Regions from separate parts of the Undibacterium sp. YM2 genome, predicted to be linked through region 2. Evidence: predicted binding sites of a transcription regulator. Region 2 holds the regulator's gene; the other holds the start of a gene.
What was found. Region 2 encodes FliA, which starts transcription of late flagellar genes. Its sites were predicted from a motif close to CTAAAGTTTNNNNNNNNNNNGCCGNTA; they were not measured.
Positions count from the first base shown of each region.

Region 1 (14,861 bases), 250 kb from region 2:
TCAGTTTGCCTGCCACGTCCACGCCGGCCGTGCCGTTGAGGACGGTGCCGGTAAAACTGGCAGCACCAGTGCCGGTGCCATTTGCCAGGTTCACATTCGAAGCACTACCATACTTGGTTGATTGCAATTGCAACTTGCCGCCGCTGTTAATGGTGGCAGTGACGGTTGAACCATTGTCTTTGAAAGTGGAATTCCCGTTGATTGAAGTTTGCAGCAAGGTTGCCAGCGAAGACGCTGTGTAAGTGCCTGCGGCCAGTGATACTAGGGATGTTTTCCCATCCAGGGTGACATTGATGGCAGTGTTGGCTGCAATGGTGGTGTTGCCGGTGCTCAGGTCCAGATCGCCTTGCAAGCCACCTTGCGTAGCAATGGCAGTGATTTCCAGGCCATAAGCGCCTTGCTTGGTTGCACTGGTAGAGCTGCTGTAACTGACCAGACTGTCCGTCGCTTTACCAACGGAGGCAAACAAACCGCTGATCTCATTGTAATTCGTCGACAAGGCAGCACTGAGTTTCGTCGAATCGACGGAGAGTGTGCCATCTTTTTGAAAATTGATGCCTATGCTGGCAAGGCTGGTGATGTTTCCACCCAGGCCGTTGACAGCAGTACTGAGTGTCGATCTGATCTGGCTTTGCACATTTCTGGCTGTAGAGTCGCCAATCAGAATGCCACCTTTTTTTGTGCTGGCATCGTAACCGGTCAAGGTTTTTAAGGTTGCCTGAAAGTCATTGTAACCTTTGACAAAACCATTAATGGCAGACTGTATGCCGCTGGTATTGGCACTCAGGGCAAGGCTGGTCGTGCCTACTTTACTGAGGTTCAGGGTGGTACCCTGTATGGCACCCGTTACTGCGTTGGACGTGCTGGAAATCGCAATGCCATTGACCGTCAGTGCTGCATTCTGGGCAGTGGTGGTTTCGGTAAAGTTTTGTGTTCCGGCAGGATCGTAATTCACCAGGCTTTGGATGGCAGCATCGCCCGTGGCAGAAATTTTAAGACTGGAGGTGGCACCAGTTTTGGCAGAAGTGAGCACCAGATGGTAAGGTGTGGCGCTACCGTCACCAACAATGGCGGCAGTTGCGCCTACCTTTGCGGCATTAATTGCGTCACGGATGCCTTGCAGTGAATTGTTAGCGCCATCAATAGTGACTGTGCCTATCGATTGCGTGGCATCCTGAGTAAAGGTAGAGCCCGTATAAACGCCATTTGCAGAAGTGCCACCAGTAATAGTGCCAAACTCAAAGGTGATCGTCGTGCTGGTGCCACTGCCGATACTGGCTGTAGAACTGACTTGACCAGCGCTGGAAATCGTTTGTGCCTGTGCCAGTTTGGTGACATTGACATTATAGTTGCCCTGGGTAGAAACGCTGGTGGTAGTGGCAGACAGGATAGAGCTGTCGCCTGCCGTAGCAGTTAACGACTGAAAAGTGCCCAGATTACTGAGGCCGGTAACATTGGACTGAAAAACGCTGAGCGCGCTGTTAAGCGTGCCATAAGCAGACAGCTTTGCCTGAAAACTGGCTTCTTTCTTCGCCAGTGTAGTCAGAGGCTGACTCTCCACCTGCATTAATTTGGTAATGAGACCGTTGACGTCCAGATTGGCGCCTAAGCCTGTCGATTGTATGCTCACATTGTTCCCCTTGTCAGACCGTACTGTACTAAATTATCGGCAAAGACAAACCAGACTTTAGAGGGGAATTTACATGCCAATTTAAAACTTAGATGCAGGACTGACTATATGATTAGCTAATTACGCTTGTTGTTTGATCAGTAAACCCTGTAGTTTATCCAGAGACCGCGAGATTTCAAGGGCTTCCTCGGACGGGATCTGGCGCAAAACTTCTTTGGTTTGCAAATCAACCACCTTAACGACTACTTTATTACTATGTTCTTCCACACTGAATTCGAGTGATTGTGACAGAGATTGGATTGTCTTGTTGATATCATCGACAGCTTTGGTCACTTTATCGAATTCTGGCGGTGCGGATGCAGAAGAGACTGCCTTGACGGCATCAATGGTTTGCGTTGATGCTGCTGCAGACCTTGAAACAGGGGCGCTGGTATCGGGGCCTGTTGCACGGTCAGTGATCAGTTGTCCTGATGGAGATGCGCTCCCTATCGACCGGATGTCCATGATCTTTTCCTTCAAGAAAAATACCCCTGGTCAAAAAGATGACCAGGGGGACATGCTTTACGCTTTAAGTATAGACCTAATTTACATAAGCCTACTGCTATTAGCCACGCAACAGGGCCAGAACGCCGTTTGGCAAGCCGTTAGCCTGTGCCAAAATCGCTGTACCAGCTTGTTGCAAGACCTGACCACGTGTCAGAGATGCTGTTTCTTGAGCGAAATCTGCATCACGGATACGGCTGCGGGATGCTGTCAAGTTTTCAGAGTTGGTCTGCAAACTTTCAATCGCAGAAGAGAAACGGTTCTGATAAGCACCCAGAGAAGCGCGGGAACTATTGATCGATTGCAGCGCCGCATCGATGGTCGTCAACGCGGCGGTGGCCCCGGCAGCGGTACCCAGATTCAGTGAAGATACACCTGCACCTACTGTTACAGTGGCAGAAGTGAAACCACCTGTCAGGTTGGCAGCTGTCAAACCAGTACCAGTACCGTTAGCCAGAGTGATACCTGCAGAGCTGGTAGAAGTCAGGGACAGTGTCGAAGTGCTGACGTCAGTTGCGCCCGTTGCCGATACAGTAATACCTGTGTTGGCAGCAGCAGCAGCAGCGTTAGTGCTGGCTGTTACAGTGATGTTGCGGCCGTCGGCAGCAGCCAGTGCGACTGCACCAGTTGTTGTGTTGAATGTAGCCGTAACACCTGTTTGTGTGCTGATTGCATTAACGGCTGCAGCAACTTGTGCGCCGCGTTGTGCGCCAGAAGTAGATGCATTCAAGGCGCCCAGATTTACGCCGTTAATTGTAATGTCGCCAGAAGCAATTGCAGTTGCAGAAGTGCTTGCAGTACCAGCAATAGTAGTGGAGCCTACAGTTGCTGTTACGCCTGTGCTGCCGCTGATCGCATTGATGGCTGCTGCCTTAGCGATACCGCTGCCTGTAGAATTGGAGAAGGATACGCCGTCAGCAGCGGACGCACCAACCTGGAAGCCGTTGATGGACAAGTCACCGGCAGCCAGAGCTGTTGTGGTAACTGCACCGGCACCGGCTACTGTCGTAGCGTAGCTGGAAGATGCACCAACACCCAGAGCGCTCGATTTTGCGCTGGAGATAGAAGCGATACTGATTTGATCGTTTGCTGTACCGTTGGCACCGACTTGGAAAGTTTGTGCAGAGAAGCTACCGTCAAGCAGGTTCACGCCGTTGAAGTTAGTGCTGCTGGCAACGCGGTTAATTTCAGAAATCAGCTGACTTGCTTCGTTGTTCAGAGCGGCGCGATCAGAAACGCTGTTGGAGCCGTTGGCGGATTGTACGGCCAGATCACGGATACGTTGCAAGTTGGAACCGATTTGTTGCAGCGCGCCCTCAGCGGTTTGCGCCAGGGAGATACCGTCGTTTGCATTACGTGCAGCTTGATTCAAGCCACCGATTTGTGAAGAAAGACGTTCGGAAATCGCCAGGCCAGCAGCATCGTCTTTTGCGCTATTGATACGCAAGCCAGAAGACAAACGTTGGAGGGACGTATTCAGAGCGGATTGAGATGTGCTCAAATTGCGTTGCGCATTCAGCGAAGCAATATTGGTATTAATAACAGCCATGGTGATTCTCCTTACCTAAGTTATACAATTTTGGCGTAGTAGCCTGAAACTTTGGTCTTTCGTGCTGACTATTGGACCGCCGTTGTAAAGGGTATCGGTAGAGACTAAAAAAGTTTTAGCGTGTTTCTGAAAATAAATCTTATTTTTTCTGCTCAAGTTTTTTTTCTCTTTCCGCTTGTCGGCGCTTTTTTTAAATACTTTAGGGGTAAATTTGATTTAGTTTTCGGCCTTTATTTAACACATGGAAACAAAATCATTAGCTATAAAATAAGCCTGAGCATGGTGGTTTCTGGTATTTTCCAGTGTGGACATGCAGTTTTATTCATTTTGCTTACTTAATTTGTAAGTCAGATGAGGTAATTGTAAAAAAGATTAATGATAAAAAGCTGACCTGGGGACCGGACATGGCAAAAACGAGTTTTGATGCGCGAAAAGCAATGCGCGATGTTCATCGACTTTTCGATGCTGGTTCTGTTTCCGAGGCCAGGCAAGGCTGCCTGACCATCATCAGGCATTTTCCGCGTCACGCAGAAGCTTTATATGCCCTGGCCAGGATGGCTGGGGATGCGGGTGAGAGTGATGAAGCCATGGGATATCTGAAACTGGCTTTTGACGTCATGCCTCACTTTCCTGACAACAGGAAGATTGCTTTCGGCATATTCAATAAATATTTGCTGGCGAAACAGTACCCCCAATTGGAAGAGGCTGGCCTGTGGCTATCAGCTTATTTGCCACGGGACGGCATCGTTTGGGACTATATAGGTGTAGCCAGGATAGAGCAGGCCAAGTTTCCGCAAGCACTTGAAGTGTTGAGCAAGGCTGTTGCCTTGTTGCCAAATAACCCCCACATACTTGCCAATATGGGCAATGTGCTGATTTCTCTGGAGCGTTGTTCCGATGCCATCGTGTATCTGGAAAAAGCACTGGCTATTCAGCCAGAGATGGTTGTTGGCCTCAATAATCTGGGAAATGCATTGCGTTTCATAGGCAAGACAGAGGAGGCGATAGCGAGTATATCGAAAGCAGTTCAATTAGACCCGGGTTTGCCCTATCTGTACAATAATCTTGGTCTCGCTTATCGTGAGCACGGTATGTATAGCGTCGCCATCGAACAATACCGGCACGCCTTGCAACTGCAGCCAGAGCTGGTACAGGTTTATCCCAATCTGATTGATGCACTGCGCCAGAACGGGCAAGTGCAGGAATCCATAGAGTGCGGGCAGCATGCGCTGACGCTGACCCACGATATTCCTGAAATCTGGGGGGCTTATGGTGACACCTTGCGCGAGGCGAACCATCTCGATGCGGCGATTGAAGCTTATATCAAGGCCCTGTCTTTCAAGCAGGATAGCGTGTCTTCTTTCAACCGGAAAATTTACACTAACCTCTTATTTTGTCTGAATTACCATCCGGATTTAACGCCTGAGGTGATTTATAACGCTTACCATGAATTTGATTTGCGTTTTACTGCGCCGCTCAAGGCAACATGGAAGAAATTTGAAAATGTCCGCGTGCCGGGCAGACGTCTCAAAGTGGGCTATGTGACGCAAGCTTTTTATAATCATGTTTGCAAGTATTTCCTGCTGCCGCTGATAGAGGGCCATGACAAGGATCAGGTTGAAGTCTATGCCTACGCAAATCCGCCTTTCGAAGATGAAGTGACTGCCTATTATAAGAAGCAGGTAGATCACTGGGTGCCAACCCGGGATCTGACGGATGAGGCGCTGGCCGAGCGTATTCGCGCCGACGGGATTGATGTCCTGGTGGATGTGGCAGGCCATACCAATGGCAATCGTTTACCGGTCTTTGCGCGCAAACCGGCCCCTGTTTCCTTGCATTGGCTGGAGTATGGTTACACGACGGGTCTAAGTGCCATAGATTATTACTTGACTGACAAGCCCACAATTACGGACAATTGCGCACATTTATTTTCTGAGAAAGTCTGGTGCCTGGATGGTCCGGCCTATGTTTACAGGCCAGATACGCGCAGGGCAGAGCTGACGCCTTCACCTTTTGAAAAAACAGGTCTGATTACCTTCGGTAGTTTATCGCGTTCAACCAGGATAAATCATCGTGTAGTGCGCGTCTGGGCAACGATACTGGATGCAATGCCAGATTCGCAATTAATAATCAATAGTGGTGACTTTAAAGACCCACAAGTACAGGAAGAAATGGCATCACGCTTCATGCGCTATGGTATAGAGCGCTCACGATTACATATAGGATTCAGTACACCATCCTGGGAAGTGTTGAAACACATCGATATCAGCCTGGATTGTTTTCCCCATAATTCGGGAACGACTCTGCTTGAGTCGTTATATATGGGCATACCCTTTATCTCTCTGGCAGACCGGCCTTCAGTTGGTCGCATCGGCGCCAGCATATTGACAGCAATCGGGCATGAAGAGTGGCAGGCTTATACAGAAGATGAATATGCGCAAAAAGCGATTATCCTCGCACATGATCTGGACGGTCTGCGCAGCCTGAGGGCTGGTTTGCGCCAGGAAATGGAGCAATCCCTGCTCATGAACGAACCGGCATTCGCACGTTCAGTCGAAAAAGCTTATCGCCAGATGTGGCAAATTTATTGTGAAGGACAGGAAGAGTGAAGGCCGTTATTTTAGCTGGTGGTCTGGGTACCCGTATTTCTGAAGAGACCCACCTCAAGCCCAAACCCATGATAGAGATAGGGGGCACCCCATACTCTGGCACATCATGAAGTCGTACTCGGCGCATGGTGTGAATGAATTCGTGATTTGTTGTGGTTACAAGGGTTATCTGATCAAGGAATATTTTGCTAATTATTTCCTGCACATGTCAGACGTTACCTTCGACATGCAGAATAATAGTATGGAGGTGCATGAGCACCATGCTGAACCCTGGAAGGTAACCCTGGTCGATACCGGGGAAGACACCATGACTGGCGGGCGTCTCAAGCGTGTTGCACGCTATTTGCAGGGCGAGGAAGCTTTTTGCTTTACCTATGGTGATGGCGTTGCAGACCTGGACATTGCGGCGTCCATCGCATTCCATAAGCAACACGGCAAACTGGCTACCGTTACAGCAGTTCTGCCTCCCGGACGCTATGGCGCACTGGAGCGCAACGGCAATCAGGTCGCCGGTTTTATCGAAAAGCCGCGTGGTGACGGCGGCTGGATCAACGGCGGATATTTCGTGCTGTCTCCGAAAGTACTGGATTTTATCGAGAATGACAGTATCAGCTGGGAAGCCGCTCCACTTGCTGAATTGGCAAAGCGCCAGGAATTAATGGCCTTCGAGCACAGTGGATTCTGGCAGCCCATGGATACCTTGCGTGAAAAAAATCTGCTGGAAGACTTGTGGCAATCCGGAAAAGCACCTTGGCGAGTATGGTAAATCATCCCACACAAACAAGCATCGTTGATCCGGCCTTCTGGCGCGGGCGCCGTGTCTTGCTGACCGGGCACACTGGTTTTAAGGGAGCCTGGCTGGCACACTGGCTGTCTGGCATGGGTGCCGTAGTGCATGGCCTGGCTCTGGCTCCGGTTACCGAGCCTAATTTGTTCGATTTGCTCAATATTGAAGACAAGGTCTGCAGCCACATTGGCGACATACGCGATATCCATGCCGTGACTGCAGCGGTGGAGGCATGTCAGCCAGAGTTTGTATTCCATCTGGCGGCGCAAGCCCTGGTGCGCGCGAGTTATCGTGAGCCTCTGGTGACTTTTGCCAGCAATATCATGGGCACCGCCAATCTGCTGGAGGCTATCAGAGGGCGCAGCGATGTAAAGCTTGCGCTGATTGTGACGACGGATAAAGTCTATCGCAATCTTGAGCAGATCCATCCCTATCCGGAAACCGCTGAATTGGGCGGACATGACCCGTATAGCGCGAGCAAAGCTGCAGCAGAACTGGTGCTGGCTAGTTATCGTGCTTCATTCTTGGCCGGGCAGGGTACAGCCGTGCTGGCCGCCAGGGCCGGGAATGTGATTGGCGGTGGCGACTGGTCTGAAGACAGATTACTTCCGGATGCCGTAAGAGCCTGGCAAAGCGGCCAGACTTTGCAGATCCGCCGTCCCGACTCTGTCCGGCCATGGCAACATGTACTGGAGCCGCTGTCAGCTTATCTGTGTCTTGCCCAGTATGCCCATGCAAATCCACACGTTAGCCATGCGTGGAACATCGGCCCCGATGATGCTGCAAGTGTCAGAACAGTGGTAGAACTGGCTCAGGCTGCTTACGGTAGTGGACAGACTGAATTTGCGACTGATATCGTTGGCCCGCATGAAGCAGGTTTATTGGCATTGGATGCCAGCAAATTGAGGCAGACCCTGGGAATTACCCCGCGCTGGAATCTTGAGCAGGCGGTCAGCCGCAGCATGCACTGGTATCGTGATTTTGCGCAAGCTCAGTGTGCTGCAGAATTGTGTGACCGTGACATTGCCGCTTTCATGGCAGGTAATGCATGATGAAGCTCTCAGCCTCAGGCCGTTTTGAAATTTTATCGACGCCTCTGGATAGTCTGTACCTGCTGCAAAGAAAAGTGCTGGGTGATCAGCGCGGCTATTTTCAGCGCATGTTTTGTGCAACAGATTTGGCTGAATTGGGCTGGCATGAACCTATAGCGCAGGTAAATCATACCTATACCTCAGTAAAAGGGTCTATACGTGGCATGCACCTGCAATTGCCCCCCAGTGCAGAAATGAAATTAATCACTTGCATGAAAGGCGAGGTCTGGGATGTGGCCGTAGATTTGCGCGCTGATTCTGCCACTTTCTTGCAATGGCATGCTGTGTTGTTGTCACAAGCGAATCAGCGCTCGTTTTTAATACCTGCCGGTTTCGCCCATGGCTTTCAAACTCTGTCGGATGAGGTTGAAATGCTATATTGTCATAGCAAGCCTTATGTACCGGCAGATGAAATGGGGTTAAATCCATTTGATGCCCGGTTGGCAATAGAATGGCCTTTGGGGGCAACCGAGATGTCGGATAAAGACCGCAACTGGCCCATGTTAAGCAAAGAATTTCAAGGAGTGATTGTATGAAGTGCCGGCATTGCGCGCATGAGTTGACGCAAACCTTTCTCGATCTTGGTTCAGCACCGCCATCGAATGCCTATTTAAAACCAGAAGCCCTGAGCCAGGCAGAAATCTGGCTGCCTTTGAAAGTAATGGTTTGTGATGCTTGCTGGCTGGCACAAACCCTGGATTTTACCGGGCGTGAAAATTTATTCGATGCCGACTACGCCTATTTCAGTTCATTTTCTTCCAGCTGGCTGGCCCATGCGAAGAAATTTGTTGAAACGATGCGTCAGGATTTGAGCTTGAATTCGCAAAGCCTGGTGATGGAAGTTGCGGCAAATGACGGGTATTTATTGCAGTACGTGCAGGAGGCTGGCATCCCGTGTTTTGGGGTGGAACCAACTGCTAGCACCGCTGCGGCAGCAAGGGAAAAAGGCATTAAGGTCATAGAACGCTTCTTTGGTGTGGAGTTGGCAAAGGAGATACTCGCACGTGGTCAGCGCGTTGATTTATCGGTCGCCAATAATGTATTGGCGCATGTACCTGACATCAATGATTTTGTTGCTGGTTTTAGCTTGGTCTTAAGCGAGCAAGGTGTCGCCAGTTTTGAATTTCCGCATTTGTTGAATATGGTGGAGCAAAACCAGTTTGATACTGCTTACCATGAACATTATTCTTATCTGTCACTGCATGCGGTCAAAACAGTGTTTGCAAAAAATGGTTTGCATGTATTTGATGTGCAGGAGTGGCCAACGCATGGCGGCAGCCTGCGTGTACTTGCTCAGAGAATGGATATCAGGTACCGCGAAGAAAAAGCCAGTGTCGCACAAATACTGCAAGCAGAGCAGGCAGCGGGTATTCTCAATACCGGCTTTTATGAGGCAGCACAGGCTAAGGCAGAATCTGCCAAGTTCGCATTGCTGGAGTTTTTGCTCAATGCAAAACGCAATGGCACGCGTGTAGCCGCCTACGGCGCTGCCGCCAAGGGCAATACCTTGCTGAACTTTTCTGGAGTCAGGCCTGATCTCTTGCCGTATGTCGTGGATATCAACACCCATAAGCAAGGTAAATTCATGCCTGGCAGCCATATACCTATTGTTGATATTCAGCATTTGCTGGCAGATAAGCCGGATTTCATTCTTATTTTGCCCTGGAATTTGCAGGCAGAAATCATGCAAGACCTCGCCCAGGCAAAAAACTGGGGTGGGCAATTCGTCGTTGCGATTCCTCAATTAACGGTGTTGTAAGAGCTCAGCATGATAGAGATACATCCAGATGCGCGAATTTCTAAATTGGCTGATATTGAAGATTCAGTCAGGGGGACGCGCATTATCATAGGTGCTTTTTCCAGCATAGACAGCTTTGTCAAATTCAAGCCTGCCGGTGGCGTGGCCGATGTTGTGATTGGTGAGCGCAGTGTCATCAATTCTGGCTGCGTCCTGTATACGGGAAACGGCATCGTGATAGGGAATGACGTCGCGATTGCCGCGAATTGTACTTTTGCGCCAGTCAATCATGCCTATCACGACAAAAGCCGGCGCATCAATCAACAAGGCTTCTTGCCAGGCAAAGGCGGTATCATCATTGAAGACGATGTCTGGATAGGAGCAAATTGCGTGATACTTGATGGTGCCATCTTGAGGCAGGGCTGCGTCATAGGTGCAGGTTCTATCGTCCGCTCTGAAGTTGCTGCGTACTCCATTAATGTTGGCAACCCCTTGCAACAAATCGGGATGCGCAAATGAGCGAGGCTTTGCGCGCAACCCTGATAGGTGGCAAGGGCTTTGTCGGGCGGCATCTGCACCAGGCTTTGCAAGCAAAGGGATGGGACAGTTATGTCGCAGAACGTGATGATCCGCGGCTGACAACAGATGACCTGGGTCATGTTTTTTATTGCGCTGGTCTGACGGCCGATTTCCGGCAACGTCCCTATGCCACAGTAGATGCCCATGTGCATCTGCTATCAAGTATTTTGCAACATACTCGTTTTGCCAGCCTGACTTACTTGTCGAGTACCCGTGTTTACGCTGGTGCTCTAAATACACAAGAAGACGCAGCATTGACCGTCAGCGCTCACTTGTCTGGCGATTTATATAATATTTCCAAGCTCATGGGTGAAAGCCTGTGCCTGCATGGTGGTCGCAATGTGCGTGTAGTTCGTTTATCGAATGTGTATGGAGCAGGGATGCCAGAGCAGAATTTCCTGGCAGATATCTTAAATTCCGCAACGAAAACCAAACGGGTGGTATTTCGCAGCAGCCCTGATTCGGAAAAAGATTACATTTCCATCACAGATGTCGTGCGTTTTTTACCCATAATTGCCACACAAGGTGAGATTGGCATATACAATTTAGCCAGGGGCAGGAATACTACGCATGCCAGAATCGCAGCATTGCTGGAACAGTTCGGCGTCAGTTGTGAATTCGAAAATCATGCACCATGCATCAGTTTTCCGCCTATTTCCATATTAAAGCTGGAGTCTTTGTCCGGGCAGCCGGAATTGGATATAGCAAGTGAATTACCAGCGCTTTTTAATCATTACACAAAAAAACCATGAATCCGATTAAACAATTTGAAGCAGAACGCGATGCCCGCATAGAGCAATTGGGCAAAGACCTTGAGTTCCAGGCGCAGTCCCGCGACTGGCTGGAACAAAGCATGCGTCGTCAGTATGTTTATAATTTTTCATGGTTGGGGCGCCCCATCATACAAAACCCGATAGACATGATGGCGATGCAAGAACTGATCTGGACGGTGCAGCCCGATCTCATCATAGAAACCGGTATTGCTCATGGCGGTTCGATTATTTACTCCGCTTCCTTGCTGGAGTTAAACGCTGCTTGCGGCGGTAATCCTGACGCTAAAGTTATTGGTATCGATATTGATATTCGCGAACACAATAAGGAAGCAATTCTGCAGCACCCTATGTCCAGGCGTATACAGATGCTGCAGGGATCAAGCGTCGCCACTGAGATTGTGGACCAGGTGAAGGCCATTGCACAGGGCAAACAGAAAGTCCTGGTTTTCCTGGATTCCAACCATACCCACGAACATGTATTGGCTGAGCTGCAGGCTTACGCACCACTGGTAACGAAAGACAGTTATTGCGTCGTATTTGATACTTTTGTAGAAGATGTGCCGGCAGACGTATTTGATAACCGTCCATGGCAGCCGGGAAATAGCCCGAAGACAGCAGTGCATGAATATCTGAAAACTCATCCAGAATTCGTGATAGACAAGGCCATGGACTATAAATTGCAGATTACCGTGGCACCTGACGGCTTCCTGAAGCGGGTCAGCTAGAAAAAAAGTTCAAAAAAACACGGAGGACATCATTTTGTCTTTCGTGTTTTTTTGTATTCGCTTTTTACTTTTTTACTGATACTGATCAGCGACATATTTCCCCTGATCTGCTGATCCCTTAATATCAGCCAGCCTTGATGACGCGGTTTTTGCCAGACTGTTTTGCCTCGTACATAGCCTTATCGGCACGCTTGATGGTTTCTTCTTGTGGCTCGCGTGGATTGCGCAAGGCAACGCCCGCACTGAAAGTGATGAACAAGCGTTGATCATTGGCCGTGAAGAAGTGCTTGGTCAGTTCTCTTTGCACGCGCATCATGGCCTGGGCAGCTTCTTCCAGCTGCGTTTCTGGCATGATGATGACAAATTCCTCACCGCCGTAGCGTGCTACCATGTCTATGGATCTCAGGGTTTGCTTGACAATGCGTACCAGGTGAACCAGCGCCTCATCACCGGCGGCGTGGCCGTGGGTGTCGTTGAGCTTCTTGAAGTTATCAAGATCCAGCAGGGCTACGCAAAGTGGCGTGTTACGTCGGTCAGACCTGTCGGCTTCGCGTTCAAATACATCGTCCATACCCCTGCGGTTCAGGCTGCCTGTCAGTTGGTCTTCCCTGACCAGTTCACTCATGTGGGCAAGTTTGTTTTCCAGTTCCTTGATGCGTGCCTCTGCTTCGCTGACCTCTTTTTGAGCAGCGACTATCATGTCACGCGAACGCAGGGTTTCAGACTGGACTTCCCTGGTTTCGTTGAGGATATTCCTGATCAGGTCGCTGACCTCGGCAACATTCTTGGCTGAACTCAGTTGTTGTGAGTAGGTGCCCATTTTGTGCTGATAAGCGCCGGTGCTGTCTGCCATGGCATTCAATCTGTCGATAAATGCCGTCATCATGTTCTTGACTGAGGTTTTTGACTCGTCAATACTGGTTTTCAATACGCCTTGCTTGTAGATGACATCTTTCAGGCTGCGCGTGGCTTCTTGCAGGGCACGGTGATCAATCGGGCCCGCGATGAGATTTTGTACCACCTCGATCTGGCCGCGTAACCAGTTATCGTTATCAAGCAGATCGTGGATATTGGTCAGCAGCAGGTCGAACAGGCGCAGCAGCAATTCCTGTTGTTCAGCGCTGTCACCGCTTTGCAGTTCAATCTGAAAGCACAATTGCTTGAGTCTGCCAGCAATCATGTTCAGCTCACCTTCATTGACCGCAACCTTGACCGCTGTGCCCAGGCTTTCCGACTCTTCGGCAAGTTGCGGGCTAGGTTTCAGTAGCGAGGTGAGGGCAAGGGTCAGGGTGCGGTACAGTAAGTCCTTGAGGATGCGCAACCTGCCATCCTCAACCGGGCCATCATCAACCAGTGAGATGCTCTTGCTGGCAACAGGCGTTGGCAGCGGATCGACGAGACTGATGTTATTGGAGGCAGTTGGCGGCGGAGCCGTAATACGTTCAGCCAGTTGTGTCAGGCCACGGCCATAATCTTGCCAGTTGCCAGTTTTGATCGCACGGCTGAAGCGTTGCCCAAAAGTGGACATCTCACCTGTCGAAATCTGCAGGCTGTTGGCAAAATTGGCAAGTAAAATCTCGGCTTGCGGAATGACTGGAGTTGCCTCCATTTCAGGCGGGGCTTCTACCGGAGTATCCGGAACACCTGCTATATCATTATAGAGTTTGCGGTAGGCCTCTGGTGTTGGCGCAATGCGCTGTATTGCCAATTGTCTGAATGTCTCGCGCGCAATATCTGTAGGACTTTTAAACTGCGAATTATTTGGAGTTTTCGACATTTTGCTTTGCCAATGACCTTGCTAACAAGAGTATTGCCCACGACATTAATATTGCCGTTTAATCTACAAGCTGATTTTTTATTGCATAGTGCGTTAATTCAGCATTGTGCCGCAATTTCATCTTCAATAGAATTCTCGACCTGTATTCGCTAATGGTTTTTACAGAAAGTGACAATTCTTTTGCGATGTCGCTAACTGACTTGCCTGAGGCGATCAGGGTCATGGTTTGGAACTCACGGTCAGACAGGGTTTTGTGCAGTGCATCTTCATGTTCCTGGTTCAGGTTGTTTGCCAGTTCCTGGGCAAGTTGCGTGCTGATGTATTTCAAGCCACGGGCGACTTGTCGTATGGCTTCCAGGATTTGCACGCTGCTGCATTGCTTGTTCAGAAAACCAGAGGCGCCGGCTTTCAATGCCCTGACTGCATACTGGTCTTCTCTGTGGATGGAGAACATGAGAACTGCGATATGTGGTTTTTCGGACTTGATTTGCTTTAAAACTTCTATGCCATTCCTGTCTGGCAGGGCAATGTCTAGCAACAAGACCTCAAAATCGAGCTGGCGGCTCAGGCGTATCGCCTCCAGGCCGGTTTCTGCCTCTGCGATGATGGCCATATCTGTTGTGGTTGAGATAATGCTTTTTATTCCCTCTCTCACAACGGCATGATCATCGACGACGAGTACATTGATTGCTGCTTTTTCTGTCATGCAAAATCCATTTTCTTAATCAGGCAACCTGACATTACCCAGCATCCTATCAGGAGTGATATTGAATGGTAACGGCAAGCAAACTATTCTTCCATTTTATAAGCTAAGTGTGGGCTTTCGGTGGCACAAAAGAAATTATTTTGATCAACTCCGCTACAATGTAGTAATGAGCAAAGCATTTATCAAAGAATCAGATTCCGACGACGAAGAGGAGTTCGGCGCGCCAGCCATTCCTGCGGGTGTAAAAAACTATATGACGCCGGAAGGTCATCAGCGCATGAAGGATGAGTTCTTGCAACTCATGGACGTGGAGCGGCCCGAGATCGTCAATATTGTGCACTGGGCTGCCTCCAA
Region 1 covers NZ_AP018441.1:2,467,791-2,482,651, forward strand. The annotation lists gene fliD (flagellar filament capping protein FliD) at 1-1,630, opposite strand, end outside; gene UNDYM_RS11215 (flagellar protein FlaG) at 1,751-2,134, opposite strand; gene UNDYM_RS11220 (flagellin) at 2,235-3,722, opposite strand; gene UNDYM_RS11225 (tetratricopeptide repeat protein) at 4,127-6,331, shown strand; partial or broken gene rfbF (glucose-1-phosphate cytidylyltransferase) at 6,328-7,097, shown strand; gene rfbG (CDP-glucose 4,6-dehydratase) at 7,091-8,170, shown strand; gene UNDYM_RS11240 (dTDP-4-dehydrorhamnose 3,5-epimerase family protein) at 8,167-8,745, shown strand; gene UNDYM_RS11245 (class I SAM-dependent methyltransferase) at 8,742-9,968, shown strand; gene UNDYM_RS11250 (DapH/DapD/GlmU-related protein) at 9,978-10,466, shown strand; gene UNDYM_RS11255 (NAD(P)-dependent oxidoreductase) at 10,463-11,278, shown strand; gene UNDYM_RS11260 (cephalosporin hydroxylase family protein) at 11,275-12,024, shown strand; gene UNDYM_RS11265 (GGDEF domain-containing protein) at 12,149-13,801, opposite strand; gene UNDYM_RS11270 (response regulator transcription factor) at 13,860-14,507, opposite strand; gene greB (transcription elongation factor GreB) at 14,674-14,861, shown strand, end outside.
Region 1: the regulator FliA is predicted to act here: its motif matches at 3,899-3,925, upstream of UNDYM_RS11220 (flagellin).

Region 2 (14,861 bases):
AGGCATCAGTCTGAACAGCGTTAAGGCTGCAGCTATACAAACAGGCTATTCTTTCCATCCATTCTTCATCATGTTGAACAAGGCATGCAGGGATGCTTTGGGGTTTTCAGCGTCTTTGGAGCGGTGGAAGGCATCGAGAATAAAATGGGCGAGGGCTTCAGCCTCGGCCTTTTCGAGCTTGTTTTTGGTTTCTTGCTGGAGAGCCGCAGCGAGTGACTTTTCATAGCGCATCCAGACCTGCTTTGCGTAAGCGTACAAATCTGGCGTGGAATGGATCAAATTCCTGAAGGCGTTGACTTCTTTCTTTTTGGCTTCATCAAAAGCCATGTAGCTTGAGAAATACTCAAGCAAGGAGTCAAGTATGGAAACACCTGCTTTTCTGTCTGTGACGGCAGCAATCAGGCGTGCTTCGCGCTCATCTTCTTCGTCGAATACCAGCGTCTCTTTGGTAGGGAAGTATTTGAACAGGGTAGGTACGGACACTTCAGCGAGGCGGGCAATTTCTGCTGTTGTTACCTGGTCGTAACCTTTTTCTATAAACAAGCCAGTAGCCAGGTCAGAAATCATTTTCCTGGTTTTCGCTTTTTTTAATTCCCTCAGTCCCATTTCAGTTCCATCTCAGCTGAATTCCTTTTTAATTTTGGCTAAATACGACATTGTTCACTGCCTGCATTTTAACAGAATTAATTAGCTCAATAAAATAATTAAGTCACTTTACTTTTTAATTTGATTAACTTATGATGCAGATCAAGGCAAAATTCCGGGAAATGGTTTTGTGGGTAAAAAATCCTGTGCTCCCTGCAATATTTGCATTTTCAAAACGTCTATCCATTAAGCCGTCAATTCTTGCCGCAAGCATGTGTGCGGCTGCGGAATAGTGCGCAATGTGTGGATAAAAAAACCAGGATGACCGCAATGACTCAAATCCATCAACAAACTCCTGTACAAGACAAGCAAATCGCCATCATAGGGGCCGGACCAGGCGGGCTGACGCTGGCCCGGCTGTTACAGATGCAGGGCGCAAAAGTGAAGGTATTTGAAAGGGATATCAACCAGTTTGCCAGAGTGCAGGGAGCAACCCTTAACCTGAATGAGGGCTCGGGACTGTCAGCCTTGCGCGCTGCAGGTTTGATGGAAGCATTTGAGCAAGCGTATCGTCCGGGTGCTGAAAAAATGCTGTTTGTGGATGCGCAGGCAGCAGTCATCATTGATGAGCTAGGGGGCGAGAGTAATGACAGGCCAGAAATAGACCGTGGCCCTTTGAGAAATCTGTTGCTGGCTTCGCTGGCTGAAGACACGGTAGTGTGGGACGCCCGCTTCTCGTCTTTGCAGAGGACAGATGAATCAGTAAAAATTTTGTTTGAAAACGGCGATGAATTCACTGCCGATTTGCTCATCGCTGCCGATGGCGCAAACTCAAAAATACGTCCCTATATCACGCCGCTTGCACCAGAGTATTCTGGCGTGACTGTGCTCGAAGGGAATGTCGCAGACGTGGCAAACACGATTCCTGAATTGTATGAATTGCTCGACGGTGGAAAAGTCTGTGTGCTCGATGATGAAAAGACTTTATTCATTGTGTTGAAAGGCGATGGCAGCGTCGCTTTTTACACCGGGCATAAAGCTGATCAACAATGGAGTACGCAATGCGGTATCGATTTTTCTGACCGGACGCAGGTATTGGCGTGGTTTCAGCAGGAATTCAAAGGCTGGAGCAATATATGGGCAGAGTTGTTCCGGCATGCCAGCCTGCCTTTCGTGCCACGTCCGCAATTCTGTGCGCCGCTTGATCAAAGCTGGCCATCTTTGCCTAACCTTACCATGCTCGGTGACGCCGCCCACGTCATGCCGCCGTATGCGGGCGAGGGTGTGAACATGGCGATGCAGGATGCTTTAGTGCTGGCTACCCAATTGCTGAACCCGGATATGCCAGACATGCAAGCCGCCATTGCTGCCTATGAGATAGAAATGCGCACACGGAATGCGGAGACCGCAGCAGAGACCATGCAATTTACCAGAGTCTTTCATTCCTATGAAGCCGTACCGTTTTTCCGGGAATTCTTTACCGGGAACCAGGACGTGCTTTTACAAAACGACAGCTTCAGGAAAGCTGCCTAGACTACATAAAAATATGAACTCAGGTCATGACTAGTGGACTGTAACAGTGGAATCGAGAGTGAAGGACATGTGCCCGGCGCATCAGGGCAAGGCAAGCGTGGAACAAATGAACACAGCGATAGCGGGGCTATCGCGAGTATTTGCAACGCAGCCATGATCGTCGCGCACATGGCAGGCACTCCGATTTCCACTGTTACAGTCCACTAAGAGCCTGAGTTTCATCCAAAAGAAAGAAAATATGAATCAAGCTATCACTACCGAACCGCCAGCGCAGTTCACTGGCTACCAAAAATTTGTGCTCGCCATATTGGCGTTCCTGCAGTTCACCATCATTCTGGATTTCATGATCATGTCGCCCCTTGGGGCGATTTTGATGCCGGCATTGAATATCACGCCTTCACAATTTGGTGTGGTGGTGTCGGCCTATGCCTTTAGCGCGGGTATTGCCGGGTTTGCGGCAGCGGGTTTTGCTGACCGTTTTGACCGCAAAAAACTGCTGCTGTTTTTTTACGTTGGTTTTATCCTTGGTACCTTCCTTTGCGGGATCGCTCCTAATTTCTATTTCCTCTTATTTGCCCGCATCATAACGGGCTTGTTTGGCGGTGTCATTGGCTCCATCGTGATGGCGATTACGACAGACTTGTTCCCATTTTCCATGCGTGGCAGGGTTATGGGCGTGTTGCAATCGGCGTTTGCAGGTAGCCAGATTCTCGGTTTGCCTATCGGTCTCTATCTGTCTGCCCACTGGGGCTGGCATGCGCCTTTCCTGATGATTGTGGGCATGGCTGCATTGGTCGGCGTGATCATCATTGCGAACCTGAAACCGATAGACGGGCATTTGAAATTGCAGTCTGACCGCAACCCTTTCCATCATTTGCGGGACACGGTAGCAACACCAAGGTATTTGCTGGCATTTGCTGCAACTGGTTTCCTGAGCATAGGTGGCTATATGCTGATGCCATTCAGCAGCGCTTTTTCAGTGAATAACCTGGGTATTTCCATGAAGGAATTGCCTATCGTTTATCTGGTCACCGGATTAGGTGCGATTATCACTGGCCCTGTGGTGGGCAAGCTCAGTGACAAATTTGGTAAATACCGCGTATTTTTATTCGGTGCGGTAATGACCATCATCATGGCACTGATCTATACCCGTCTTGGTGTCACACCTTTGTACATGGTCATCCTGGTCAATGTCTTGCTGTTTGTTGGTATTTTTTCCCGCATGATCCCTGCCCAGGCAATGATGTCGGCAGTGCCAGCGGCTGACAGCCGCGGTGCATTCATGGCGATCAATTCATCATTGCAGCAAATTGCCGGTGGTGTCGGTTCTGTGGTTGCAGGCATGATCGTCAGCCAGCCTGATGGTGGTGCGATATTGCATTTTGATTTGCTGGGCGACATTCTGGTTTGCACCGTGCTGCTGACTGCCGTCATGATGTATTTCATACACCGTATGGTGGCCAGGCCCGTTGTCGCTGTTCCCGCCTGATTAATTGTATTTCAATTACTGATTTCAGCCATTCCTGGTCCTTTGATCACAAAGGGCCAGTCTTTCCCCAGAGCTAAGGGGTATTTCCTCCTTTATTCCCCGCATCTTGTGCTTCTGTCATAGCCAATAATTACACCTGTACACATGCGTAATCAAAGCAGCACTTGCTTTGAGGAAATAACAGGAGTCGGCAATGGCCGAAGATAGCGACCTCGAAAGAACCGAACCGGCCTCGCCCAAGCGCCTTGAACAGGCGCGGGAAGAGGGCGACGTTCCGCGTTCGCGCGAACTATCTACCTGTACTATCCTGCTGGCAGCAGGAGGTGCCCTGTGGGGCATGGGTGACGGGCTGGTACGTCACTTGAACCAGGCTCTGGTCGCCGGCCTGTCGCTGGAGCGGGCGATTATCTATGACCATGAACTGCTGTTTTCCAAGATTGCTGCCAGTTTGTGGGATGTGCTGGTGGCTTTTGCGCCAGTCGCCGGGCTCTTGCTGGCGGTTGCGCTAGGCTCGCCTTTGCTGATAGGCGGCTGGTTGTTCAGTGCCAAAGCCCTGACCCCGAATTTTTCGCGCATGAACCCGATCTCTGGCTTGGGTAATATGATTTCTACCCGTGCGGGTGTGGAACTGATCAAGGCCATCATCAAAACCATTTTGGTGGGTACAGTTGCCTGGATAGTCATCATGGGGCAAAAAAATGCCATCTTTGCCTTGCCACTGGAATCTCTGAAATCTGGCCCAGCTCACGTTGGTCACATGATGGGCGTGTGTTTTCTGGCCATCGTCGGTTCGCTGGCGGTGATTGCTGCGATCGATGCACCTTACCAGATGTGGCAATACGCAGAAAAACTGAAGATGACGCATCAGGAAGTGGTGCAGGAATCCAAAGAAGCCAACGGTAATCCACAAATCAAGGCGAAGATTCGCGCCCAACAGCGTGAGATGGCACGCCGCCGCATGATGTCTGAGATTCCAACGGCTGACGTTGTCGTTACCAACCCGACTCACTTTGCTGTCGCTCTCAAATATACCGAAGGTGGTAATGGCGCGCCTAAAGTCATTGCCAAGGGTGCAGATGCAGTCGCTGCCAAAATCCGTGAGTTGGCCAAGGAACACAATGTGCCCCTGCTGGAAGCACCGCCACTGGCGCGTGCCTTGTACAAACACACTGATCTCGGCGACGAAATACCAGAAGCCCTGTATGCCGCAGTGGCAGAAGTACTGGCCTATGTTTATCAATTGCGCAGTTATACCAAGGCCGGTGGCAACAAACCTGTAGAACCAAGTGATTTATATGTACCAGCTGAGCTTGACCCTAATAATCAAACACAAAGTCAAACACAAAATCAAACAGCTAATCAAGCAGGAGCTCAAGCATGAATAGCTTTACCTTGCCTGCCTGGATGAATGGCATGAATACCAGGGCGCTGGCTGCGCCTTTCCTCATCATCCTGATGCTGGCGATGATGATCCTGCCTCTGCCAGCGTTTATTCTGGACGTGTTCTTCAGCTTCAATATTGCGATCGCCATCATCGTTTTGCTGACCAGTTTATACACGGTCAAGCCGCTGGATTTCATGGTGTTCCCGACCGTGCTGCTGGTCAGCACCATGCTGCGCCTGTCCCTGAACGTCGCTTCTACCCGCGTCGTGCTGACAGAAGGCCACACTGGCCCGGATGCCGCCGGTAAAGTGATTGAAGCCTTTGGTCACTTTTTGATCGGAGGTAATTACACGGTCGGTATCGTGGTCTTCATTATCCTGACCATCATCAACTTTACTGTCGTTACCAAGGGTGCTGGCCGTATTGCAGAGGTGGGTGCACGTTTTGCCCTGGATGCGATGCCGGGCAAGCAAATGGCGATTGATGCTGACTTGAATGCCGGCCTGATCGCTGAGCAGGAAGCCCGCCGTCGCCGTACCGAAGTGGCGCAAGAAGCAGAATTTTATGGTGCCATGGACGGTGCCAGTAAATATGTGCGTGGTGACGCGGTAGCGGGCATCATGGTCACCGTCATCAATATCGTTGGTGGCCTGGTGGTGGGCATGGTACAGCATGACCTGGATTTTGCGACCGCCCTGAAAAACTATACCTTGCTGGCGATTGGTGATGGCCTGGTGGCGCAAATTCCTTCACTGATTATCTCAACTGCGGCAGGTGTCGTGGTCTCGCGCGTGGCCAGCGACCAGGATATCAGTGGTCAGTTAATAGGGCAGTTGTTTGCCAAACCCCAGGTCATGATCATCACTGGCGGTATTATCGGCGGTATGGGCATCATACCCGGCATGCCGCACATCGCCTTCGTTTTGCTGGCAGGCATACTGGTTGGCGGTGGCTACATGCTTAACAAGCGCGCCCAGTTGCCCCCGGTTATTGAAGAAAAAACCGAGGCTCCCGCCACTGCAGGTCAGGAAATGGAAGAAGCAACCTGGCAAGATATCTTGCCAGTCGATACCCTGGGCCTGGAAGTCGGTTATCGCCTAATACCCCTGGTAGATAAAAATCAGAGCGGCGAACTCCTGCGCCGTATCAAAGGCATACGCAAGAAATTTGCCCAGGAAGTGGGATTTTTGTCACCCCCCGTCCATATACGCGATAATCTGGAACTCAAGCCTTCGGCATACAGGATCACCCTCAAGGGTGTGGAAGTCGGTGCCGGTGAGGCATTGAGCGGACAATATCTGGCGATCAATCCTGGCATGGTGACCGGTAATTTGCCAGGTGCCGTCACCAATGATCCTGCCTTTGGCTTGCCAGCGATCTGGATAGACGCCGCACTGCGTGAACAGGCGCAAGCGATGGGGTATACCGTGGTCGATTCTGGCACCGTTATTGCCACCCATCTGAATCACCTGATCACCAGCCATGCGGCAGAGTTGCTGGGGCGCCAGGAAGTGCAGTTGCTCATGGATCACCTGGCAAAAGACATGCCCAAAATGGTGGAAGAGCTGGTGCCAAAAGCCCTGCCTCTGTCCATCCTGCAAAAAGTATTACAAAACCTGCTGGTCGAGGGTGTGCATATCCGCGATATGCGTACCATTATTGAGACCCTGTCTGAGCAAGCCATGCATACCCAGGATGCGAATGAGTTGACGGCGCAAGTCAGGATCGCTTTGGGCCGTGCCATCGTCCAGCAAATCTTCCCGACCGGGAATGAGATGACGGTCATGACCCTGGATAGCCGCCTCGAACGCCTATTGATGCAAGCCCTGCAAACCAGCGGCGCTGATGGCTCTGGCATAGAACCTGGCCTGGCCGACACGCTGGCAAGCCAGACCGAGGCTGCGGCCCAGCATCAGGAGCAAATGGGCCTGACGCCAGTGCTGCTTGTGCCTGCGCCATTGCGCGCCTTGCTGTCACGCTTCCTGCGCCGCAATTTGCCACAACTCAAAGTCTTGTCACACGCAGAAGTACCTGAAACAAAAACCATTAGAGTCACCAGTCTGGTCGGAGGTCAATCATGAACGTCAGAAAATTTACCGCGAACACTTCTCGCGAAGCTTTGCGCATGTTGCGCGATGCTTTGGGGGCAGATGCCGTGATCCTGTCCAACCGTAATGTGGGCGGCAAGGTGGAGATTCTGGCCATGGCTGATGAAGCCATCAGTGCCATTGCACCTGCTTCCAGCGATGAGGCACCGGTGCCTGAAGTGCCGCGCTTTGCTCCTCGTCTTAGCCCTCAATTCCAGTCTGATGAACCACTTATCAGACCGCGTGCGTTTGAGCGAGCCGTGGAGGCTCCTGCAAGTGTGCCGACTTTCAAGGCGGCGACCGGTGCATCTGGTTTTGCCAGTGAAATCGAAGCCCCGGTGAGTGCCAATGAGCTTAACGATGTCATGTCAGAAATACGTTCCATGCGCAGCATGCTGGAATCTCAGTTGGCAGAAATCTCCTGGACACAAACGCAAAAACGCCAGCCACAAAAAGCAGAAATCCTGCGTGAATTACTGGCGACAGGTTTCAGTGCCAGTCTGTCTCGCTATCTGGTGGAAAAGCTGCCTGAAGCAGGCAAGCTTGAAAATGGCCTGGACTGGATCAAAAACGTCCTGACCCGTAACCTGTCAACCATAGACAATGAAAATGAGATGCTGGAAAAGGGCGGGGTGTATGCCCTGGTAGGCCCCACAGGCGTCGGCAAGACGACCACAACGGCCAAGCTGGCGGCTCGTTGTGTCATGCGTCATGGCCCATCCAAACTGGCCCTGATCACGACGGACGGTTATCGTATTGGCGGTTTTGAGCAATTGCGTATCTACGGCAAGATATTGGGTGTCATGGTGCATGCGGTCAAGGATGAGGCAGATTTACGCATCGCCTTGTCGGAGCTCAAGAACAAGCACACGGTCCTGATTGATACTGTCGGTGTCAGCCAGCGTGACAAAATGGTGACTGAGCAGGTGGCAATGTTGTCTGGAACAGACACTCCGGTAAAGCGTTTGCTGTGCCTGAATGCGACTTCAACGGGTGAAACCTTGAGTGAGGTCGTACGTGCCTATCAGGGCAATGGTCTGGCAGGCTGTATCCTGACCAAGCTTGATGAGGCGGCCACCATAGGTGGTGCACTGGATATCGCGATACGCCAGAAACTCATGGTGTATTACGTCGCCAGTGGACAGCGTGTACCTGAGGACCTGCATATCGCCAACAAGCTCTACCTGATAGATCGCGCCTTCAAGCTCAAGCGTGAAACGGCGGCTTTCCGTTATCTGGATGAAGAATTACCCTTGCTGATGGCTGGCGCCGGTATTGCTGGTGCCGCGGCAGGAAAATCAGGACGTGCTGGTCAGGAGGTGTCCCTTGGCTAGTTTCGATCAGGCAGAAGGCCTGCGCCGTATGCTGGCTGGGCCAAAACCACGGGTATTTACCTTTTTGTCAGCCTTGAGAGAAGATGAAAAGAGTGGCATGTTGGTCAATCTCGGGGTGTCGCTGGCGCGCCAGGGTAACCAGGTCTTGATGGTGGATGCGCGCTCTTCCGAAAATAGTGTGGGAGCCTGGTTGAATGCCAACCTTGATCAGACCTTATTGGATGTAGCGAGACAACAGCGTACAATGAAGGAAGCAGTCAAATTGGTGGCTGCAGGCCTGTCGGTAACGATGCTGGCCCGTCACGCGTGGCTGCCGCCCGAAAATACCCGGCATTTGTCCAAAGTATTTGATGTGGCGGCCAACCGTGCGGACCTGGTCATCGTCGATAGTGAGATCAATCTGGATGACAGTTTTCCGCTGGCGACGCTGGATGACAGCGAACTGGTGATACAGGTTTCTGCTGACCCCGACATGATCAAGGCCGCTTACGGATTGATCAAGCGTGTGAGCAACCGGCTGGGGCGACGTGGTTATGGTATTTTAGTGTCCGGAGCATCGGAAAAAGAGGCGAGATTGATTTATACGAATATGGCGCAGGCGGCCAGCCGTTACCTGGCAGTGCCGCTGCACTACGTCGGCCACGTGCCAGAAGATGAACATGTAAGAAAGGCTGCACATTTGGGACGCTCTGTGATTGACGCTTTTCCTAAAGCCCTTGCTTCGCTGGCATTCTCCCGGCTGGCTGAACAATTGGCGAAGACCGCGCGTTCCACCTTATGTGCAGAGGGAGTCCCTGAGCTGGGTGTCGGTCTCGGAATATAATCAAAACAATGTACACCGCGAGCGGAAAATCAGATAAAAACTTCCTGTTAAGGGAGCATGCGCCTCTGGTCAAGCGTCTGGCTTACCAGTTGAAGGCGCGCCTGCCTCCCAGTGTGGAGGTGGATGATCTTGTGCAGGCCGGTATGATAGGCCTGCTGGATGCGGTTAACCGCTACGAAGATACCCATGGTGCCCAGTTTGAAACCTATGCAGTACAGCGCATACGTGGTGCCATGCTGGACGAGTTGCGTAGTAGCGACTGGCTGCCGCGTGGCGTGCGCCAGAACATGCGCAAGATAGAAAATGCCATGAATGTGCTGCAGCAAAAGCTGGGCAGGCCACCGCTGGAAACCGAGGTGGCAAAATCACTCAAGCTGAGCCTTGAAGAGTATCAGAACCTGCTCACTGACAGTGGCGGGCATCAACTGGTCTATTACGAAGACTTTCATGATGCTGATACCAAGGAGCATTTTCTTGACCATTATTGCTCAGACTTTTCTGGCGATCCTCTGCAGGATCTGCTCAATGATGACTTCCGTGACGCCGTCATCGGTGCCATAGACAGCCTGCCGGAGCGGGAGAAATTGCTGATGGGCCTGTACTATGAGCAGGAATTGAATCTCAAGGAAATCGGGGCCGTGATGGGGGTATCGGAGTCGCGGGTTTCTCAATTACACAGTCAGGCAGTTGCCAGGCTCAGGGCATACTTAAGGGAGAAAGCGTGGACTGGGCTAGCATAATTGGTTTGATACTGGTGGTACTCGGCATCGTCAGTGGCCAGCTGATCGAGGGCGGGCGCCTGTCTTCGCTGGTGCAGCCGGCTGCTTTTGTGATTGTGGTCATTGGTACTCTCGGTGCGGTACTCTTGCAAAGCAGGATGAACACCTTCATGCGTGGTGTGCGCATGTTGCGCTGGGTAGTGTCTGAACCGCCTGACAGCAGCAAGAAAAATATTGCCGATGCACTGATCTGGAGTGTGGTGGCCAGGCGTGAAGGCTTCCTGAGCCTGGAACGTTACATGAATGCTTCTACCGATCCCTTCATAGGCAAAGGCTTGCGCCTGGTGATCGATGGCATAGACCCTATACGCTTGAAAGACATACTGGATGTCGATATTTCATTGTATGAAATGGAGCAGCGTCAGGCCGCTAAAATCTGGGAGTCTGCGGGTGGGTATTCCCCGACCATAGGTATTCTTGGGGCTGTGCTGGGGCTTATCCATGTCATGGAAAATCTCAGTGACCCATCCAAGCTTGGTGGTGGTATTGCCGTTGCCTTTGTAGCCACGATCTATGGCGTGGGCCTGGCTAACCTGTTATTTTTGCCCGTCAGCAATAAACTCAAGGAAATCATAGGCCGTGAAGTGACGCGCCGTGAAATGTTGTCCGATATTTTTTATAGCATCGCCCTGGGTGACAGTCCGCGCGTGGTGGAAGAAAGACTGACCAACCACCGCAATTAAGCGACGCAGTGACACTGAAAAAATACACTTATGGCAAGGAAAAAATACCACGAAGAACCAGACAACCATGAGAGATGGCTGGTTTCTTACGCGGATTTTATTACCTTGCTGTTTGCGTTTTTTGTTGTCATGTATGCCATCTCCTCGCTGAACGAGGGCAAATACCGGGTCTTGTCCAACTCACTGACTGGTGCCTTTGGCAAAGTCATGACGGTGAATCCCAAGCCTGTCGATGCGCAGCTTGAGCAAAAGATCAAGCTCGATCCCTTGCCCCTGGTCAAAAACCGTATCAATGAAGGTTTGCGCAAAGAAAAAGCGCAAATGACGACCATGGCCAAAGATATCATGACCGTGCTGGAGCCTCTGGTGCGCGAAGGCAAGGTCAGGGTTACCCAGACCAGCCGCGGTATTACCATAGAAATCAATGCCAGCCTCTTGTTCGCTCCTGGTGATGCGCGCCTGAATGTCGATTCCATACAGGCACTGAGAGCGATTGCCGGTGTCCTCAAGCTTGATACCCATGCCATACAGGTAGAGGGACATACTGACAACCTACCTATCAGTAACCCCATCTTCCCGTCAAATTGGGAATTGTCGGCCGTACGCGCCAGCACGGTTGCCCGTTTGCTCACGGAAAATGGTGTCGATGAAAACCGCGTGACTGCAGTAGGGCAGGGCGCAAAACTACCTGTCAGTGACAATGACACACCGGAAGGGAGGGCCAGAAACAGGCGTGTATCCGTCACCATACTGGCTGTATTGCCTGAACCTGTGATAGAGGTACCCTTGAGCCCAGCATCTGGGGCGGCGGCAACATCATTGCCTGCACCAGCAACGCGGCCAGTTGCGGCATCTTTGTCTGGCGTGGCGCCGGGGCCTTGAAAACCTGAAAATCCTGGAGATTAAGGAGTTTTGCCAGTTACGGGCGGGATAGTCGGCGCAGTATGGTCAGCGCAGCACGGACATGCTAACGAAGTCGTGATCAGAGTTGGTCGTCTGTGAAAATCAGCAGCGCGTAATCAAAGCGCAAGCAGACCGTGCAAGCACGATCAGGTAGCGATATAGCCCTTGCCAAGCGTAGTTTTGACGGTCGATTGACCATTGGGGCCGTACATGGAGCCAGCCTGATTATTGTTTTTCTGTAATAAATGCAAGGTTGCCTGGTTCAGCGATAATCTGCGGTTGATCAGCAAACCATTGGTGCGGTTGTCTTCTTTGGCTTGCACAGTCAGTTGCAATAAAGCATCCCAGTCCTGCGCGCTGGTTTGGGCGACGCCGGCTTGTTGCAAATAAGCCTGCATGCCGTCTATGTCAGCATTAAATCCAAGTTCATTCAAAAAGCTGTTACGCTTTTTTTCCAGTTCTGTCATTTTGACCACAAGCTGTCCCTTGCTCTGGGTAAAGTCATTGAGCTGGACTATATCGCTTTCTACCAATGCCGCCTGCTCTTGCTTGAGCAAATCAGCAAGCGAAGACATGATGCTCACTTCTTCCTGCAGGCATTGTTGAATAGCGCTATGTCCGGAACCTGTTGCGTTCATTTTTTAACGTTTTCTGGCGTTGAGCAAATCTTTAACTGTTTCCAGAAGCCCGTCAGCGACTTTTTCCGAATTGACCTGGAAGCGTCCTTCGGAAATGGCCAGCTTGATAGCTTCCACCTTCTTGGTCTCAAACACAGCATTGCTTGCCTGCGTACTTTGCAAGGCTTGCAACTGTGAAGACAGGGTCGAAATTTGTACTTTCGACGAATTCGCCACGGGTACCGCAGTTTCCGCGGGTTTTTCCGTGCGAGCCTGTTGCGGGCTGACTGGCAGTCCCGCGGTCTTATTCAGTGCGTCATCAATTTTCACAGCGATACCCTCTAGTGTGGGACTTACAAACATCTACATCCAGTTTATCGGCTGTGTAATTTTAAACTTTAACCTTACTGCGAAAAAATATTGCATGTACTTAATTTCAGCTACAAATATCTTGCCATCAGTAAACTATTTCTATAATGCCACCATTCTTCGCAACGCCACTGATGGTTTGCCCTGAACTGGTCTTGGCCTTGGCAATTTGTCCATCTGCCGCATTATTTAGGGCGATGGCATCTGTTGCTACCTGGAAACCTGGGCCGTGGCTGATTACCCGCACTGATTGCCCTTGTTGCACGACCGCAGGACTTTTGAGTGCGTCGAGGCGCATGACACCACCGGAAGCCATGGAAACCTGCATGGTTTTGCCTATCGCCTGTTCAGGCGCGGTGATGACGCCAGCGGGCAATTTCGCAATATCACCCCTTTGTTTGCTTAAATCGCTGAGTGAGATGACTTGCCCATGGGTAAGCGCATTGGCTGCCACGTAGTAATCTGCCGTCACCTGCACATTTGCCTGCAAATACACCAGCCAGGGAGCGGGGGCAGTGCAACGTATTGCCAGGGTGACCTTGCCCCAGGGTTTGCTGCCAGGTAATAAATAAGGGTTGGGGTTGTCGCAGGCCTGCAGATTGAGGCGTTTATCGACTTCGCCTACCGTTACCTGTACGTCATTGCTGAGACCTGATGCCTGTAGTGTCAAAAAGTCCAGGGCGATCTGGCGCAACTGTGCAGCATCCTGGACCTGGCTTACCGGGGCGGCCTGGCTCAGGCATGCCAGGCTCATCAAGGACAGGGCCAAAACTTGCTTGTAGTTGTGCTTGCTGAATATCTTTGCGGCTTTCATCATGTTTCCTGCCGGGGTTGTGCTGAACTCTATTTTAGGATTTGCAGGTTTTTTTGAATGCCTGAATAAACGGGTTTTTCCCTTTCTGCTCGCCTGATCAAACTTGCGCCCCGGCGAATAAGATGCAAGGTATAGAAAACCCTTGTATGCCTCAAGCGCACGGCGCGATGGCGAAGGAGAGAAAGATGGTTGGCAGGTTAGATGACTTTTTGAAATTCCATGAGGCTGCGCTGTCTGTGCGTGGGCAGCGTCAGCAATTGCTGGCATCCAATATTGCCAATGCTGACACGCCTAATTACAAGGCGAAGGACATTGATTTTTCAAGTGCACTCAGTCATGCCCTGGGGCAAAACCTGAACCAGTCGCCAACTGCGCTGGCCAAGACTGCCGCCCAGCATATCGATACACCGGGTAGCGTGGCAGGCATGGCACCACAATACCGGCCCACTGTACAGGGCAGTGTTGATGGCAATACGGTTGATATGGATGTGGAACGCAATCAGTTTACCGACAATGCACTGCGTTATGAGGCCAGTCTGACCATCATCAATATGCAGATCAAGAATATGTTGGCAGCGATACAGGGATAATCAAGGATAACCATCATGTCACTCTTTAATGTCTTCAATGTTGCCGGATCGGCCATGAGCGCGCAGTCGCAGCGCCTGAATGTGGTGACCAGTAACCTGGCCAATGCCGACAGTGTCACCAGTTCAGACGGTACTCCTTACAAGGCCAAGCAGGTGGTGTTCAGTGCGGTGCCGGTGGCGGGTACGGCTTCTACCGCCGTCAAGGTAAATGAGGTTGTAGAAGATACTAATCCGCCTAAACTGATGTATGACCCAAAACACCCGATGGCAGATGAAAAAGGTTATGTCGCCATGCCTAATGTGAATGTGGTGGAAGAAATGGTGAATATGATTTCAGCATCACGTTCATATCAAAACAATGTAGAAGTCATGAATGCAGCAAAAACCATGCTGCTGAAAACCTTGACTTTAGGGCAATAAGATTTTTGTAAGGAATAAATCATGGCTACCACCAGCGGCGTACAAAGCAGCACCGTCGATCCAGCTTTGCTGACAACGATGAACGGGGCAAAGGCATCAACCAATTCGACTGAAGATGCAAAAAACACTTTCATGACTCTGCTGGTAACCCAGCTCAAGAATCAGGACCCGTTGAACCCCATGGACAATGCCCAGGTGACCAGCCAGCTTGCGCAATTATCAACGGTCTCCGGTATTGATAAACTCAATGCGTCAGTGACTGCGCTGAGTGCCAGTTTCCAGAATGGCCAAAACCTGCAAGCTGCCAATATGATAGGTCATGGCGTCATCGCGCCAGGCAATACCATGGTCGTGACCGATGGCAAGGGGATTTATGGCCTTGAGTTGCCGCAAGCAGCCAGCAATGTTGATGTCGTGATACGCGACAGCTCCAATGTCGTGGTAAGGAAAA
Region 2 covers NZ_AP018441.1:2,215,991-2,230,851, forward strand. The annotation lists gene UNDYM_RS09990 (TetR/AcrR family transcriptional regulator) at 1-14, shown strand, start outside; gene UNDYM_RS09995 (TetR/AcrR family transcriptional regulator) at 46-606, opposite strand; gene UNDYM_RS10000 (NAD(P)/FAD-dependent oxidoreductase) at 916-2,118, shown strand; gene UNDYM_RS10005 (MFS transporter) at 2,357-3,607, shown strand; gene flhB (flagellar biosynthesis protein FlhB) at 3,801-4,988, shown strand; gene flhA (flagellar biosynthesis protein FlhA) at 4,985-7,072, shown strand; gene flhF (flagellar biosynthesis protein FlhF) at 7,069-8,412, shown strand; gene UNDYM_RS10025 (MinD/ParA family protein) at 8,405-9,235, shown strand; gene UNDYM_RS10030 (RNA polymerase sigma factor FliA) at 9,244-9,975, shown strand; gene UNDYM_RS10035 (flagellar motor protein) at 9,957-10,697, shown strand; gene motD (flagellar motor protein MotD) at 10,728-11,579, shown strand; gene UNDYM_RS10045 (flagella synthesis protein FlgN) at 11,747-12,238, opposite strand; gene flgM (flagellar biosynthesis anti-sigma factor FlgM) at 12,242-12,547, opposite strand; gene flgA (flagellar basal body P-ring formation chaperone FlgA) at 12,675-13,400, opposite strand; gene flgB (flagellar basal body rod protein FlgB) at 13,586-13,990, shown strand; gene flgC (flagellar basal body rod protein FlgC) at 14,006-14,410, shown strand; gene UNDYM_RS10070 (flagellar hook assembly protein FlgD) at 14,432-14,861, shown strand, end outside.